DNA from 4 places in the Mesorhizobium sp. M0598 genome. Region 1 is predicted to be linked to each of the others. Evidence: predicted binding sites of a transcription regulator. Region 1 holds the regulator's gene; each other region holds the start of a gene.
The links. The regulator LexA, encoded in region 1, represses DNA repair genes until DNA is damaged. The targets are predictions, from matches to a motif close to TGTTCNNNNTGTGTTCNG.
Positions count from the first base shown of each region.

Region 2: the regulator LexA is predicted to act here: its motif matches at 2,060-2,077, upstream of dinB (DNA polymerase IV).
Region 3: the regulator LexA is predicted to act here: its motif matches at 1,675-1,692, upstream of NKI59_RS30465 (PA0069 family radical SAM protein).
Region 4: the regulator LexA is predicted to act here: its motif matches at 1,519-1,536, upstream of parE (DNA topoisomerase IV subunit B).

Region 1 is NZ_JAMYQL010000012.1:158,300-162,510, forward strand. Features, by position in the region: gene kynU (kynureninase) at 54-1,301, opposite strand; gene lexA (transcriptional repressor LexA) at 1,749-2,483, shown strand; gene NKI59_RS17640 (ComEC/Rec2 family competence protein) at 2,477-4,211, opposite strand, start outside.
Region 2 is NZ_JAMYQL010000016.1:99,148-103,358, reverse strand. Features, by position in the region: gene NKI59_RS20335 (XRE family transcriptional regulator) at 1-190, shown strand, start outside; gene NKI59_RS20330 (hypothetical protein) at 409-717, opposite strand; gene NKI59_RS20325 (hypothetical protein) at 904-1,266, shown strand; gene NKI59_RS20320 (GNAT family N-acetyltransferase) at 1,340-1,798, shown strand; gene dinB (DNA polymerase IV) at 2,130-3,371, shown strand; gene NKI59_RS20310 (hypothetical protein) at 3,542-4,186, shown strand.
Region 3 is NZ_JAMYQL010000041.1:598-4,808, forward strand. Features, by position in the region: gene rnhB (ribonuclease HII) at 1-281, opposite strand, end outside; gene NKI59_RS30465 (PA0069 family radical SAM protein) at 447-1,601, opposite strand; gene NKI59_RS30470 (glycosyltransferase) at 1,752-2,255, shown strand; gene NKI59_RS30475 (phytanoyl-CoA dioxygenase family protein) at 2,443-3,417, shown strand; gene moaB (molybdenum cofactor biosynthesis protein B) at 3,451-3,993, opposite strand; gene NKI59_RS30485 (4-(cytidine 5'-diphospho)-2-C-methyl-D-erythritol kinase) at 3,980-4,211, opposite strand, start outside.
Region 4 is NZ_JAMYQL010000007.1:11,454-15,664, forward strand. Features, by position in the region: gene gcvP (aminomethyl-transferring glycine dehydrogenase) at 1-90, shown strand, start outside; gene NKI59_RS11495 (GGDEF domain-containing protein) at 163-1,332, opposite strand; gene parE (DNA topoisomerase IV subunit B) at 1,607-3,658, shown strand; gene NKI59_RS11505 (FUSC family protein) at 3,701-4,211, shown strand, end outside.

The sequences.
Region 1 (4,211 bases):
GCATCGCGCGGCGCGTCGTCGCCAGCCTCACGATTCCAGCTCTCGCATCAATCTCAAGTGACAGCTGCTTTGATTGCGAAGCGCGCATCCTTCCACGCACCGGTGCGGAGGATATCCTCAAGCACTTTGACGGCCTGCCAGACATCGGCATAGCTGACATAGAGCGGGGTGAAGCCGAAGCGCATGGTCGATGGCGCGCGAAAATCGCCGATCACGCCACGTTCGATCAGCGCGCGCATGACCTGGTAGCCATGCTCATGCATGAATGAAATCTGGCTGCCGCGTTTTTCCCCATCGCGCGTGCTTTCGAGCGTGAGCCCGTAAGTGCCGCACTTTGCCTCGACAAGCTCGATGAACAGATCCGCCAGCGCGATGCTCTTCTTGCGCACCGCCGTCATGTCGACATCGTTCCAGATGTCGAGCGCGCCCTTCAGCGTGCGCATCGACAGGACCGGCTGGGTGCCGCACAGAAACCGGCGGATGCCGGTGCCGGCCGCATAGCCTGGCTCGAAGGCGAAGGGCCGTGCATGGCCCCACCAGCCGGTGAGCGGCTGCTGGATGTCGGAAAGATGCCGCTCAGCCGCATAGATGAAGGCAGGCGCGCCCGGGCCGCCATTCAGATATTTGTAGGTGCAGCCAACGGCAAAATCGGCGTTTGCCTTGTCGAGCTCGACTGACATCGCGCCGGCGGTGTGGCAGAGATCCCAGACGATCATCGCCCCGGCTTCCTGAGCCCTGCGCGTCAGCGCCGGCATGTCGCGCAGTTCGCCCGACTTGTAGTTGACGTGGTTGACCAGCACCACGGCGGTGCGTTCGTCGATCAGCTCTTCGATGGTCGGCGCGTCGACCCCCGAGAGGCGCAGCAGCGTATCTTTTCGCGTCGAAACCACACCCTCAGCCATGTACAGGTCCGTCGGAAAACTATCGCCCTCGGCGACGATGACCTGCCGCTCCGGTCGCATGGCTATGGCGGCGTGCAGCAGCTTGTAGATGTTGACCGATGTCGTGTCGCAGACCACCGTCTGGCCGGCCGCGGCACCGATCAGGCGCCCGAGCTGGTCGCCAAGTTCAAGCGGCATGTTGAACCAGCCGGCCGTGTTCCATGCGCGGATGAGATCATGCGACCATTCTTCGGTCGCGGCCTTGTGCAGTTCATCGAATGCGGCACGTGAAGCAGCTCCTAGCGAATTGCCGTCGAGATAGATCACTCCTTGCGGCAACACAAAGCGGTCGCGCATCGCGCGCAGCGGATCCGCGGCATCCATCGCCTTTATGGCCACGAGATCGGGAATTCCTGTCATGATTTGTCTGCTCCCCCAAGATCCAACGCAACGCCGGACACGCATCGACTGTTCTTCCATTACCTGGTTGTGCGCAGCAAGGCTCCACCAGCGAGAAGCAGCCTGACCAGGCGGTGGAAACCGGGACTTTACCCGAGGTTGGCGTTTTGAGTTCGTTTCGTTCACGGTGCATTGACCAAACCGCACAGTCGATACGGGTTCAATTCCGTGCCTTTTGCCGACCGACGGCCGATGCCAGTGCCGCCTTCTAGGAGGCCAGAAGGGCGCAAACGAAAGCAGAATCAAGGCGATGAGGCTCGCGGCGGTGAAAATGCGGTACGCCGGTAGGGGACGTCGTTTGTTTCCCGAGCCTTAACGCATTCATTAAACTTTAAACAGTTGCGGAACACAACTGGAACAGATAGTGTTTGTTCTGGGTTTGTTTTTCTGATTCTGTTGGGGGTCGCTATGCTGACACGCAAACAACACGAACTGCTTATGTTCATCCACGAAAGGTTGAAGGAAAGCGGTATCCCGCCTTCCTTCGACGAGATGAAGGAAGCGCTCGACCTGGCTTCCAAATCCGGAATCCACCGGCTGATTACGGCGCTGGAGGAGCGCGGCTTCATTCGCCGTTTGCCCAACCGGGCCCGTGCGCTGGAGGTGCTGCGCCTGCCTGACTCGATCGCCCCCGGCCTCAATGCGGCACGCAAGTTCTCGCCGAGTGTCATCCAGGGCAGTCTTGGGCAAGGCGGTCCTCGGCAAGGCAAGCCGACATCGTCGCGCGTGCCCGCAGCCGGAAATGACGACGATGTCGTCGCCACCGTTTCGATCCCGGTGATGGGCCGCATCGCCGCCGGTGTGCCGATCGACGCCATCCAGCACCAGACGCATTCGATTTCGGTGCCGCCGGATATGATCATGGGCGGCGAGCATTATGCGCTCGAGGTCAAAGGCGATTCGATGATCGAGGCCGGCATTTTCGACGGCGACACGGTGATCATCCGCAATGCCGATACGGCGAGCCCCGGTGAGATCGTGGTGGCACTGGTCGACGAGGAGGAAGCGACGCTGAAGCGGTTCCGCCGCAAGGGCGCCTCGATCGCCCTGGAAGCCGCCAATCCGGCCTACGAGACGCGCATCTTCGGACCAGACAGGGTCAAGGTGCAGGGCAAGCTCGTCGGACTGATCCGCCGCTACTGAGCTCCGCCCTTGGCGCCGGCTTTGGGGTTGTCGGCCCTGCGGTATGGCGGCAGGCCCCGTGCCGCGCGTGAAAATTTCCGCTGCACGTGCCAGGGCCGGTATGATTTTTCGACCGCGAAACGGATTTCGGCGCGCGTTGCCGCTTGTGGATCGAAGTAGACGGCGGCACTTCCCGCGCGCGCCAGTTGCCGTTTGGTGACGACGAGGACCAGCCGGTCGTAGTAGCAGGGGTTATGGGCGGTGGCGTCGTCGATGACGATCAAGCTGGCAAAGGCGCAGGCTGGCCGCGCAGTATCGCGGTCCTTGGCTTGCGCGATGATCGCGCCGGATGGATGCCTGGCAAGGCAGAGGCCGTCCGTGCAAATGAACGGCATGCCCGGCGGTAGGTCGGCCGGATCGGCAATGTCGAATTGCGGGTCGTTCTTTCCAGGTGTTTCCGGCGCGACGATAGCCTCTGATGTGAGCGCGCGTTTCCAGTTGTCGATGGTGAACTCATTCGGGCGTGCCCGGTTGACCGCGAGTTCACCGCTGCCGATCGGCAGCGCGACCAGCCGTGCGTCCTCCGAGACCAATACGTCGGGTATGCGTGTCTGCGTTGTCGTCAGCAAGCCGGCGAGCGCAAAAGGAAGTGCCGCCAGCCGCAACCAGGTCGTCGCCATGCTGGCAATGACGAGGGCGATCGTCACCAGAAGGACGGATCTCAGCGAAATCAGCCCGACCGCATCGATCGGCGAGCGCTCCGAGATCCACCCGGACAGGGCGATCATCGCCGTCAGCCCCTTGCCCATGACATAGAGGAAAGGGCCATCCGCACCGAACGGCATCGCCAGCGCGCTGAGAACGGCGAAGGGCATGACGACCAGTGAGACGATGGGCATGATGGCCAGATTGGCGAACAGGCTGAGCGGCGCCACGCGCTGGAAATGCCATATGGCGAAAAGCGCCGTGGCGCTCCCTGCAATGATCGAGGTCATCGCCAGACCGCACATGCCCAGCAGGACCTTTCGAGTGGCAAAGCGTAGCGGCGACCGCCGCGGCGGCGGCGTGGTGGCCCTGCCGGCGCGGTAATCGGACCAGCCTGCATAGGCGCCGACAAGGGCGGCCGTCGCGGCGAAGGACATTTGGAAACTCGGACCGACCACCTCGTGCGGCGACACCAGGATGACCGCGATGGCCGAGATCGCCAGGTTGCGCATGGTGAGCGCGGCCCGGTCGAACAGCACGGCGATAAGCATCACCGCCAGCATGATGAAGCTGCGTTCGGCCGCCACGACAATGCCGGAAAAGACAAGGTAGGCCGCAATCGAAAAAAGCGCGGCGGCCGCGGCATATTTCTTGACCGGCCGTCGCGATGAGAAATCGGGAAACAGCGCAAAGGCACCCCGCAGCAGCGCCATGATGGTGCCGGCGACCAACGCCATATGCAGCCCCGAGATGGAGATGATGTGGTAGATGCCGGTGCGCCGCATCGCTTCGTTGATCTCCTCGGGAATGCCGGCGCGCACGCCGACGATCAGCGCAGCAGCAATCTCGCCCTCGGCACCGCCGATGCGGCTGCGGATATGGTCGGCGATGGATTCGCGCGCGTCTTCGATCGCGGAAGAAAGCTGCGCGGCAAGCGGCATGCTGCCCGACGACACGACTTTCGGATTGCCGAGAAAAAAGCCGCTGCCGCCGATACCGGCGAAATAGCTGTCGAAGGAGAAATCATAGCTGTCGGGCCGCACC
Region 2 (4,211 bases), on a different contig from region 1:
TGTGGTGATCGAGACCCTGCCCGAGGAGAACGAGCAAAACGGCAAGGCCTTCATCAAGAAGCTGGTCAAGCGCACCGCCGCCGAGCTGATCGTCGAGCAGTACAACCCGCCCAAGACGCTGTCTTTCAACCGCTACGCCATCAAGAACGTCTTCCGCGTCATCCCGCTCAAGGAATTGCTGGGGTATTGAGGCTTGTTGCCTTCTCCCCTTGTGGGAGAAGGTGGATCGGCGCACAGCGCCGAGCCGGATGAGGGGTGCTGGAAGGAACGCGGCGGAGGAAATGTAGAAGCGATTTTTAAGCACTTACGCCATCAAGGTAGCGATCCGTCCAACACCCCTCATCCGACCGAGCTTCGCTCGGCCACCTTCTCCCACAAGGGGAGAAGGAAGAACACCGCCCCTCCCCCTCAAGCCCGCCTCGATTGCTCCAGCTCTCGACCGTTGAGCAGGCGCGCCTCGGCGCGGGTCCGCTGCCGGTCGTCGATGAAGGCGGCCTGGATCGAGACGGCGGCGCCCGGCAGGCCGTCGGCCCGGCAGGCCTTGCAGATCAGGCGCCCCGAAAGTGCGGCCAGCGGTGTCTCCGGCCTCACCCCATGCCGCTTGAGCTCGGCCGGCTTCCACCACCTGTTGCGGCCGCAGTCGATGCATTCGACGGCAATCGAGACAACATCGGCGATCGTCGCTTCCCTGCCTGCCAATGCCATGGTCATCCCCATCGTTGTTCCTGCTTTGTTCGCAACATTATCGGTTTTCGGGGCGGAGTCGAGTCGGTTCCGCTTGCACCAACGTGAAAGTTTCACTTGTTCATATATTTGAGTTATGCTTTTATCTCGTGCAGGCTGGAATCGGCGCGAGCAACAGAACCGCGGCCGCTCCGTCGGCCGGCAAGCAAGGGAGTGACGATGGACCTCGCCCAGTTCGCCCAGGCCTGCGGTTATGCCGGCGACAGCCCGGCCATGCTTGCCGCTTTTGCGGCCATCCGCCAGGACGGCATCCGCACGGCGCGCCAGGGTCATCGCCAGCGCAAGGCGGCGATCGACCGGATGAAGCCGAGCCGCGCTTTGTTCCTGGCGGCGATCCGCCCGGCGCAGTCAGCCGAGGAGGCCCTCGAGGATGCCGCCCGCTTCCTGTCGATGTTCCGCAACATGCCGCACTGGCGACAGGAAAGGCGCGCCGCCGACCTCACCCGCGCCAGGCAGCAGCGCCTCTTCGCCCGCTTCTTCCGCCGCTACGGCCACCGCCTCTGGGCGCTCGAGGCCACCTGAAGGCGCGCGGGCCTCCCTTGCAAGTCAAAACGGATGTTGCGATCGCCGACACCGCGCCGTATGTCTCCACGCGATGAGCGAGATTAAGTTCCGTCGCGCGCAAGCGCCCGACCTGCCGGCAATTGTTGCAATGCTTGCCGACGACGTGCTCGGCGCGAACCGGGAAGACCCGTCCACGCCGCTCGCGCCATCCTACCTCGATGCGTTCAGCGCAATCGGTGCCGATCCCAACCAGTTGCTGGTCGTGGCCGTCGAGGCCGGGCAAGTGGTCGGAACCCTGCAACTCACCTTTCTTCCAGGCCTCTCCAGGAAAGGCGCCTGGCGCGGCCAGATCGAGGGCGTTCGCGTCGCCCGGCAATGGCGCTCCCGCGGCGTTGGCAAGCTAATGGTCGAATGGGCGATTGAAACGTGCCGTTCGCGCGGCTGCAGCCTCATTCAGCTCACCACCGACAAGGAACGACGGGAGGCGCACGCTTTCTACGAGCGCCTCGGCTTCACCGCCAGCCACCTCGGCTACAAGATGGCGCTGTAGCGCTCGGCTGATTGCCGAAGTCGGCGCTGCCCCTCATCCGCCTGCCGGCACCTTCTCCCCGTATAGCGACGGGGAGAAGGGGCTGTCCGCAAACTCGGCACTTTCCTGCAACGTTAGTGATTGGCGAAACCATTGACGAAAGCGTCCTTCTCCCCGTCACTATACGGGGAGAAGTGCCCGGCAGGGCGATGAGGGGCGGCGCCAACCTGAAGCGATTGCCCCTTCACCTGTCGTCCGCGCTGCTTGACAATTCACCCATAATGTTCTCTTTATGTTCTCATCACAACTCGAGACAATGCGGCGTTCGAACCGCCGCGGGCGAACGGGCCGGATGGAAGCCAACATCCTCCACGCGGATCTGGATGCCTTCTATGCCTCGGTCGAACAATTGCTCGACCCGGCCTTGCGCGGCAAGCCGATTGCCGTCGGCGGCGGGGTAGTGCTTGCCGCATCCTATGAAGCCAAGGCGTTCGGCGTGCGCGGCGGTATGCCGGGACGGCGGGCGCGGGAACTCTGCCCGCAACTCATCTTCGTCGGCGGCCATTTCAAGGACTATCAGCGGCTGGGCGATGCGGCAATCAAGGTGCTCGGCGATTTCACGCCGGTGGTCGAGCGGATTTCGATCGACGAGGCCTTTGCCGACGTCGCCGGCTGCACCCATTTGTTCGGCTCGCCGGCCGAGATCGCCGGCAAGATCCGCCGCCGCGTGCAGGCCGAGCTCGGCCTGCCGATCTCGGTCGGCGTAGCCCGCACCAAGCATCTGGCCAAGATCGCCTCACAGGTCGCAAAACCGGACGGGCTGGTGGTGGTCGATCCGCGCCACGAGCTGGAGTTCCTGCACCACTTGCCGGTCGAGCTGATGTGGGGCGTCGGCCCGGTCACCAGGCAGCGGCTGGCCGGCATCGGCGTCAACACCATCGGCGAGCTGGCGAAGACCAATGGTGGGGCGCTTGAGCGCCTGCTCGGGCCGGCGGCGGGAGAGAAACTCAACGCGCTGGCGTGGAACCGCGATCCGCGCAAGCTCGAGACACAGCGCCGGGCGCGCTCGGCGGGTGCGCAGTCGGCGCTTGGCCGAAAACCGGCCCAGGAGCAGGTCTTCGTGCCCGCTTTGCTGCATCTGGCCGACAGGGTCGCCACAAGATTGCGGGCGAAATCCCGGCCCGGCCGCACGGTGACGGTTCGCGTCCGCTTTGCCGATTTGCGCTCGGTGACGCGCTCGATCACGCTCGACCAGCCGATATCGGCAACCGCCATGCTGGCCGAGATCGCCGAGGCGCTGGTGCGCAAGGTGCTCATCGACCATCCGCACGAAAAGACAATCTCGCTGCTGGCGATCGCCGTATCGCATCTGGAGCAGCATGCCGGCCTGCAACTGGAACTGCCGCTCGGCCTCGACGACGACCGCCGCCGCCCCGGCACCAGCAAGGGCGCGGCGCGCTGGACCGCGGATCGCGCCGTCGACAAGATCCGCGACCGCTTCGGCTGGGAGGCGGTGGGCTACGCCTCGGTCGCGCTCGGGCTACAGCGGTCGGTTCCCGACGCGTTTCGCGAACTGGCCGAAAAGGAATTGTGAGCCTCGATTACACTTTGGTTGCCAAGTCGCCGGAATGACGTTGAAGGCTGCGGACTTGTGAATTTATCTTCGGTCCAGTTGGTCGTGCACCGGTTTGGGTATCAGCCAGACAGGGTAGCACCCGCCCGCAAATCCTTCCGCACCTTCATTTCGAACGACAGGAGATCGGCATGGGACAGAACGCCGGATATTTCGCACTCATCGTTGCCGGACTGGTGACCAATGCAACGACGCTGGCCAAGCCGCTCAACCCGGACCGGGCGATTCCATCCCTGGGCGATATCAACTCGCCGCTGGCCAGCCCGCTATTCAAGCAGGTCAAGGCTGGGCCGCTGGAGATAAAGCTTGAGGAAACCACGCTTGCCGATGTCGAAAAAGCCTTCGGCGGAGCGATGCACGATGAAGGTGACGCCGGAGATTCACGCCACTGGCTTTGCTATGCCGGCCCCGACGCCGGCGGATCGCCGTCGATCTTCTGGTTCGTATCCGGCGAGATGGGCGGCTCCGACCACGGTGTCCTGTCCGTCGCCCTGCAGCCGAACCCGGAAGGCAAGGTACCGGAAGGATGCGCCAGCGCGCCTGCCAGCCTGACAGCTATTGAACTCGATACGCCCGGCGTCGGAGCGCCGCTGAGCGACGTGGCCGCGAAATTTGGCGCCGCCAAGCCCGATCGTTACGGCCATTTCGGCTTCGCCGCCTCTTATCCTGCTTCGTCTCCCGACCAGAAGGACGCCACGGTCACGCAGACGCTCACCTACACAGCCGGGAACGGCAGGATAACCGGCGTGGCGGTGACGCAAGTCACCACCAATTAGGGTGTCCCCGCTCGGTTGGCGAATG
Region 3 (4,211 bases), on a different contig from region 1:
GACGCCATCGATACGGCGAGTGCGGAGCCGAGGATTTTCAGGAACAGCGCCTCACGCTGCAAATGCGTCAGCCGCTTGGAATCGTCGAGGCCATCGGGGATGTTGGCGGGATCGAGCACCACCGCTGCAGCCACCACCGGCCCGGCGACCGGGCCGCGGCCGGCCTCGTCCATCCCCGCCACCGGCCACAGGCCTTCGGCCATCGCCTTCGTCTCGAACGAGAAGTCGGGTTTCTCGACAATTTCGAAGAGAAGCGGAGAATCGGAACGCGGGCGAGCCATGGTGCGGCGAGGTTCGCATCGGCTCCGATTCTCCGCAAGTCCCTCCGGGTCGGGCGGGGCACCGGACCAGGAGGGGCTACCGTCTGCAAGCCCGGGGACAGGACAGGCCGGACGGGATTTTTGCCTGTTGCCGGCCGTTTCAACCGGCTGGCGCGAGACGCTTTGTCACAGCAGCATCAACTGCTCGGTTGCCTTGGCGGCGGGGACGAACTGGTCGGTCCTGAGCGAGCGCCGCTCGGCATTGAGGCCGAGCCGTTTGGCAGCGATCTCGAAGCGCCGGCCGATCTGCCAGGCATAGGGGCCGGAGCCCTTCATGCGCTTGCCCCATTCCGAATCGTAGTCCTTGCCGTCGCGCATCGAACGGATCAGCGACATGACGTGGCGATAGCGGTCGGGATAGTGGCGCAGCAGCCAGTCCTTGAAGATAGGCGCGACCTCCAGCGGCAGGCGCAGCAGCACATAGCCGGCTTCACGCGCGCCCGCTGCCTGCGCCGAATCGAGGATGCGCTCCATTTCCGGGTCGGTCAGTCCGGGGATAATCGGCGCGACCATCACCGAGGCCGGTATGCCGGCGTCCGAAAGCTGCCTGATCGCCTCCAGCCGCTTGGTCGGCGTCGACGCTCGCGGCTCCATCGTTCTGGCCAGCATCCTGTCCAATGTCGTCACCGACAATGCCACCTTGGCCAGCCCGCGTTCGGCCATGCGTGACAGAATGTCGATATCGCGTGTCACCAGCGCCGATTTGGTGACGATGCCGACCGGATGCCCGCGCGCCTCCAGCACTTCGAGGATCTCGCGCATGATCCGGTATTGCTTCTCGATCGGCTGATAAGGATCGGTGTTGGTGCCGATGGCGATGGTGCGCGGCTGGTAATTATCCCTGGACAATTCCTTGTCGAGCAGCCGCGCCGCATCCGGCTTGGCAAACAGCTTCGATTCGAAATCCAGCCCCGGCGACAGGCCCATGTAGCTGTGCGTCGGCCGCGCGAAGCAATATACGCAGCCATGTTCGCAGCCACGATAGGGGTTGATCGAGCGGTCGAAGGAGATGTCGGGCGATTCGTTGCGGGTGATGATGGTGCGCGGCTTCTCGACCTGTACCTCGGTCTTGAAGGGCGGCAGCTCCTCCAGCGAATTCCAGCCGTCGTCGAACACGTGCCGGCTGACCGGCTCGAAACGGCCGGACGGATTGATGCCCGCCGACCTGCCGCGATTGCGGTCGGGACGGACGCGCATGCCGCTCTGCTCGATCATCGCATTCGCCATCTCGGCCCTGCCAGCGCCGAAGGCTGCAATATCGGCACGCACGATCTGTTCCATTTTGGCCCTTTCCCAGTGACTGTCCACCCGCTGTCGAATCGCTCTGCTCATGAATGTATTCCTATCGCGTAATGAGAACAAAGCAAGAACTTTCTCGCGGCGCGCCGCAAAAACTGGCGCTGCCCACCGCTTTCCGCTATTCGGCTAAACATGCTCAGCGTCCTGATCGAAACCCTGAATGACGAGGAGGGCCTTGCCCGCACGCTCGCCTCGCTGATCGGCGGCGCGGTCGAAGGCGTGGTGCGCGACGTTCTCGTCTGCGACACCGGCTCGACCGATCAGACGCACCGCGTCGCCGAACATGCCGGGTGCCACTATGTCAGCGGCGGCATCGCCGCCGGCATCAGGCAGGCCAAGGGCGACTGGCTGCTTTTGCTGGAACCGGGCGCGCGGCTGGGAGAGGGCTGGATCGACGAGGTCGTCGCTCATACGGCCAGGCAAACCATTGCGGCGCGGTTCTCGCGGGCACGCGGCAGCCGCGCGCCGTTCCTGTCGCGCGTTTTTGCCGGAAATCGCGCTCTCGCCGAAGGCCTGGTGATCAGCAAGCGTCAGGCCGCCGCGCTGTCGAAGAATGCCCGCAGCGCCGAAGCGATCGCCCGCGGCCTGGCGACCAGGAGGCTCCACGCCGAGATCTGGGTCGCGCCGCGGAAGTGACGGCTTACCGTGCCGGTTCAGGGAACCCCGCCCAAGCAAATTTCTGGCGGGTCGTGGTTTATTGTGCATTGCACAAAATCTGGCCCGGGGTTACCATTCCCGGCGATATGGGCGAATAGGGTTTGGGGTGTGCCGGAGCGGCGACGACTAACGTCGATGCTGTTCCATCGACATTTTGAGGACCCCGATGACCCTTTCAAGCCCTGACAAGTCCGGCGCTGCAAGCCTCGAGGCGATCGCACGCAACGGCGGCACGCTGCGCCGCATCGCCGCCCGCATCCCGACCTATCTTTCCGACCTTCGCGAGAATCCGGCATGGCTGCCGATGTTCATGCTGGCCCGCACCATGCCGGCGCGGCGGCTGCACTGGCGCGGTGCAAAGCCCGTTCCGCCGGCGCGCAATGTCGGTGAAACGATGTTCGCCGGCGTCGACCGCGATGCCGTCGTCGGCGCGCTGCGCACCGAGGGGCTCTATTCGGGCCTGATGCTGCCGGCCGCCATCCATGAGGAGATCGCCCGCTTCGCCGAGCGCACGCCATGCTTCGGCAATTTCGACCGCCGGCTGGAATTCCTGCCCGAAAAACACGCCGATGCCGAAAAGCATTTCGGCCGCCCGCTGCTCAGCGGTCACTATTTCGAACGGGTCCTCGATTGCAACGCTGCGGTCGCCGTGCAGCGCGATCCGCTGCTTCTCGATATCGCAGCGCACTATCTCGGCAGCCAGGCCAAGCTGATCACGACCCGCGTCTGGTGGAGCTTTCCGACCGGTGGCGTCTCGGACGCCGACAAGAACATGGCCTCGCTCGGCAAATACCATTTCGATCTCGACGACTGGCGCATGCTGAAGTTCTTTTTCTACCTAGTGCCGGTCGACGCCGACACCGGGCCGCATGTCTATGTCCGCGGCTCCCACAACCGCCGCATCCTGAAGCATCAGCTGACGCTGCTGGTCGGCCATTCGGCGGAAGAGGTGCTGGGCGTCTACGGCGAGCAGAGCCCGGTCACGCTGACCGGGCCGGCCGGCCTCGGCTTTGTCGAGGATCCGTTCGGCTTCCATATGGGCACCGTGCCGACGCGCACGCCGCGGCTGATGATGGAAGTTGGCTTCGGCGTCTCGCCGCCCTCGCGCCGGCGTTTTCACGGCGAGCCGGTCATTCGCTAAACCGAGGTCGCTTGGCTGATACCTCGGTTCGCCTCAGCCGCGCCGCAAATGCTCGTCCAGCCGCGGCATTATCTCGACGAAGTTGCAGGGCATGTGCCGATAGTCGAGCTGCGGCTTCAAGATGCCGTCCCAGGCGTCCTTGCAGGCGCCGGGCGAGCCCGGCAGCACGAAAACGAAGGTGGCGTTGACGACGCCGCCGGTTGCCCGGCTCTGGATCGTCGAAGTGCCGATCTTGTCGTAGGAGATGCGGTGGAACACTTCGGAAAAGCCGTCCATGCGCTTTTCGAAGATCGGCTCCAGCGCTTCCGGCGTCACGTCGCGGCCGGTGAAGCCGGTGCCGCCGGTGGTGATGACGACATCAATCGCTTCGTCCCTTGACCAACCCAGGACCTTGTCGCGGATCTTGTCGCGGTCGTCGGTGACGATGTCGCGGGCGGCCAGGACATGGCCGGCCTCGGCAATGCGGTCGGCCAGCGTCTGCCCGGATTTGTCGTCGGCGAGGCTGCGCGTATCGGAAACGGTCAGTACCGCGATGCGCACGGGAACGAAGGGGCGGCTCTCGTCAATCCTGGCCATGGGCATCAACCTCCGATGTCACGCTTCGCGTCGCCGCGACAAACCAGTCGGGATGGCGGCCGCGGATATCGACGGCCGCGCGCTTGGCCACATTGCCGGTCTCGAACAGCCCGAAGCAGGTGGCGCCGGAACCGGACATCCTGGCAAAACCGGCTCCGGACTTGTTGAGCACGGAAAGCGCCTTGCCGATGGCGGGCTGGATTGCGCGCGCCGCAGGC
Region 4 (4,211 bases), on a different contig from region 1:
CCGGTGTCGCGCATCGACAATGTCGCCGGCGACCGCAACCTTGTCTGCTCCTGCCCGCCGCTGTCGGAATATCTGGGTGCGGCGGAATAGATCATGATCCCGAAAAGTGGAATCCGGTTTTCGGACAAGATCATGGGTCTAACAAGAAGATAGAAACCTCAATCAGGCAGAACGCAAGGCCGGCCCGTCGGCCTTGCTCGCCCGGTCCCGGACGACGACGCGATTTCGCCCGGCGCGCTTTGCCGCATAGAGTGCTGCGTCGGCTTCGGCCAGCACATCGTCGAGACCGGTGCCGTTTGTTCCGCCAAAGCCGATGCCGCCGCTGACTGTGCTTCGCAACGGACCGAGTTGGGTGGCCACGACTTCCGTGCCGAAGGCGACGCTGATCTTGCTCGCAATGTCATAGGCCTTCTCTTCCGTCATCCGCGACATGACGAGCACGAATTCCTCGCCGCCCAGCCGGAAGGCGTCGACGCCGGTCCGGGCGTATTTCCTGATGACGGCGGCAAAGCGGCACAGAACCTGGTCGCCGACTGGGTGACCGAATACGTCGTTCGTCCTCTTGAAATGGTCAAGGTCGAACATGGCGACGGACATGAACGGACCGAAGACCCGCTCGCCGTAGAGTGCCGTCAACGCCCGCCGATTCATTAGCCCGGTCAATGGATCGGTCATCGTCTCGGCCTTCAATTCGATCTGCGCCTGCAAATGGTGCAGGGAGAGCGTCAATGCGCCGAGCCCGGTCATGCAGGCGACGGCCACCACGGAATTCACCCGCTCGGCCCAATTGTCGGGCGCAACACCCAGCACCCATTGGCCCTTGACCAGCAGGACCGCGCCGCAAAGTCCGAACGACAGGGCACAGACGCCGCTCAGGAACGAGACGACCAGCAATATCCGGCGATCGTGACCACCCTCAATCCAGAACATCGCTCCGATGAGCGAGAGCAGCGCCGTTACCGTTGCGTAGGTGACAATAAAGCCGACACCATCAAATCCGAGATACGTCGCGCCCGCGCAAACAGCCATCGCAACCAAGGTCGGCAAGATGGCTCGCCTGTAGTCGCCTATGCCGAGATATTGCATGGCCGACAGGCAGATGATCAGGAAGCCGAGGCTGAGAAGCACAAGCACGATCTGGCAAAGCCAGGCGCTTGGATCCCTGGTGTAATGCCAGAACAACACGACATGTGCGACCAGCACGAGAATGCCGCAGGCCACCGTCAGCACAAAGCGTGCCTGTGGCGCGGTGAACCAGATCGCAAACATGGTGATGCTAAGGCACGTGCCCGACAGCGCCGCCGCGAGCAGGAGCGAACTGTAATCCAACATGCTTAAGCGACAGCCTCTTGAGGGTTCCGCTGCATTCTAGGTCAGCGACAGTCCGCAAATACCGTTTTTTTAGCCAATCTTGCGGCGTAACCTTCGGACAGGGTTTACAAAGCGTCGATGCTCCAGGCTTCGACCCCATTTCCGCCGCTTGGTTGTCGAATGGTTTTGCAGTAAGAGGCCCTGTCCTCGAACGTAACAGGAACCTCCGTCGCCTGCCCGCAAAAAGCGTGGCAGTATCGGGTGGTGATTCGCAGCATCGGAATCCAGGACCGGCATGGACGACAATAACGATCTTTTCGCCAAATTGGACAAGCAGCCGCAACCGGCTCGCGCCGCCGCGCGCCCGGCCGACCCGCTGGTGCAGGCGGCGAAGCGGCCGGCGCCCCGCGACGCCAGCGAGAGCTACAGTGCCGCCGATATCGAAGTGCTGGAGGGGCTGGAGCCGGTGCGCCGCCGCCCGGGCATGTACATTGGCGGCACCGACGACAAGGCGATGCACCATCTGTTCGCCGAGGTCATCGACAATTCGATGGACGAGGCGGTCGCCGGCCATGCGACCTTCATCGATGTCGAACTTTCCGCCGACGGATACCTGTCCGTAACCGACAACGGCCGCGGCATTCCGGTCGATCCGCACCCGAAATTCAAGAAGCCGGCGCTCGAACTCATCATGACGACGCTGCATTCAGGCGGCAAGTTCGACAGCAAGGTTTACGAGACGTCCGGCGGCCTGCACGGTGTCGGCGTTTCCGTGGTCAACGCGCTGTCCGACCATCTCGAGGTCGAGGTCGCGATTGGGCGCAAGCTCTATCGCCAGCGCTTCTCGCGAGGCGTTCCGGTGACCGCCCTGGAGCAGCTCGGCGAGGTGCACAACCGCCGCGGCACGAAGATCCGCTTCCATCCAGACGAGCAGATTTTCGGCAAGGGTGCTGCTTTCGAGCCGGCGCGGCTCTACCGCATGGCGCGGTCAAAGGCCTACCTGTTCGGCGGTGTCGAAATCCGCTGGACCTGCGATCCCTCGCTGATCAAGGAAAAGGACACGACGCCGGCCAAGGCAGAATTCCATTTTCCGGGCGGCCTCAAGGATTATCTGAAAGCCTCGCTCGGCGACGAATTCCAGGTGACCCGTGAAATGTTTGCCGGTAAGAGCGAGAAGCAGGGTGGCCACGGTTCGCTCGAATGGGCGGTAACCTGGTTCGGCGGCGACGGTTTTATCAATTCCTATTGCAACACCATTCCGACCGCCGAAGGCGGCACGCATGAGGCCGGCTTCCGCAACGTCCTGACGCGCGGCTTGCGCGCTTATGCCGACCTGGTCGGCAACAAGCGCGCCTCGATCGTCACTTCCGAGGATGTGATGATCTCGGCGGCGGGCATGCTGTCGGTGTTCATCCGCGAACCGGAATTCGTCGGCCAGACCAAGGACAGGCTGGCGACGATCGAGGCGATCCGCATCGTCGAAAGCGCCATCCGCGACCCGTTCGACCACTGGCTGGCCGACAATCCGCAGGAGGCTTCGAAACTGCTCGAATGGGTGATCGCGCGCGCCGACGAGCGGGTGCGCCGCCGCCAGGAAAAGGAAGTGTCGCGCAAGAGTGCGGTGCGCAAGCTGCGCCTGCCCGGCAAGCTCGCCGACTGCACGCAGAATGCCGCCGCCGGTGCCGAGTTGTTCATCGTCGAGGGCGATTCGGCCGGCGGTTCGGCAAAGCAGGCGCGCGACCGCGCCAGCCAGGCGGTGCTGCCCCTGCGCGGCAAGATCCTCAACGTCGCCAGCGCCGGCAACGACAAGCTTGCCGCCAACCAGCAGATATCCGACCTCATCCAGGCGCTTGGTTGCGGCACGCGCTCGAGATATCGCGACGAGGACCTGCGTTACGACCGGGTCATCATCATGACAGATGCCGACGTCGACGGCGCCCATATCGCCTCGTTGCTGATCACCTTTTTCTACCAGGAGATGCCGAGCCTGGTCCGCGGCGGCCATCTCTATCTGGCGGTGCCGCCGCTTTATTCGATCCGGCAAGGCGGCAAGGTCGCCTATGCCCGCAACGATGCGCACAAGGACGAACTCCTGCGCACCGAATTCACCGGGCGCGGCAAGGTCGAAATCGGCCGCTTCAAGGGGCTGGGCGAAATGATGGCTGCCCAGCTCAAGGAAACCACCATGGACCCGAAAAAGCGCACGCTGCTCAGGGTCGACGTTATCGATGCCGAGGCGGCGACCAAGGATGCGGTCGACGCATTGATGGGGACCAAGCCCGAGGCCCGTTTCCGCTTCATCCAGGAACGCGCGGAATTCGCCGAGACGGAAGTGCTGGATATCTGAGCTCCCGCCGCTAGCTTGGCCTTCTGAGCTGGAGACGAGCACTTGACCTGGGCGCGGCTGAAGGACGATATCGGCACGCGGATCGCTGGCCTGACGCGGCCGACGCGTTCGGACTGGATCTTTGCCCTGCGCACCGTTTCGGCCGGCCTCATCGCGATATTGGCCGCCTATGCGCTGAAGCTCGACCACCCGCAATGGGCGATGATGACGGTGTTCATCGTCGCACAGCCGGTCGCCGGCATGGTGCTGGCGAAGGGATTTTATCGTCTCCTCGGCACGTTTGCCGGCGCGCTGGCGGCGATCGGCATTACCACTCTTTTCGATGCCAACCCCTGGTTGCTGGTTGCAGTTCTTGCCGTCTGGATCGGCATCTGCTCGCTGGTCTCGTCGCTGCTACGCAATCCGGAAGCCTATGGCGCGGCGCTTGCCGGCTACACCGCGATGATCATCGGCCTGCCGGCTTTCGGCCAGCCGCACCTCGTCATCGATCTCGCCGTGGCGCGCTGCGCGGAAATCGTGCTTGGTATCGTCTGCGCTGCGCTGACCAGCCGGC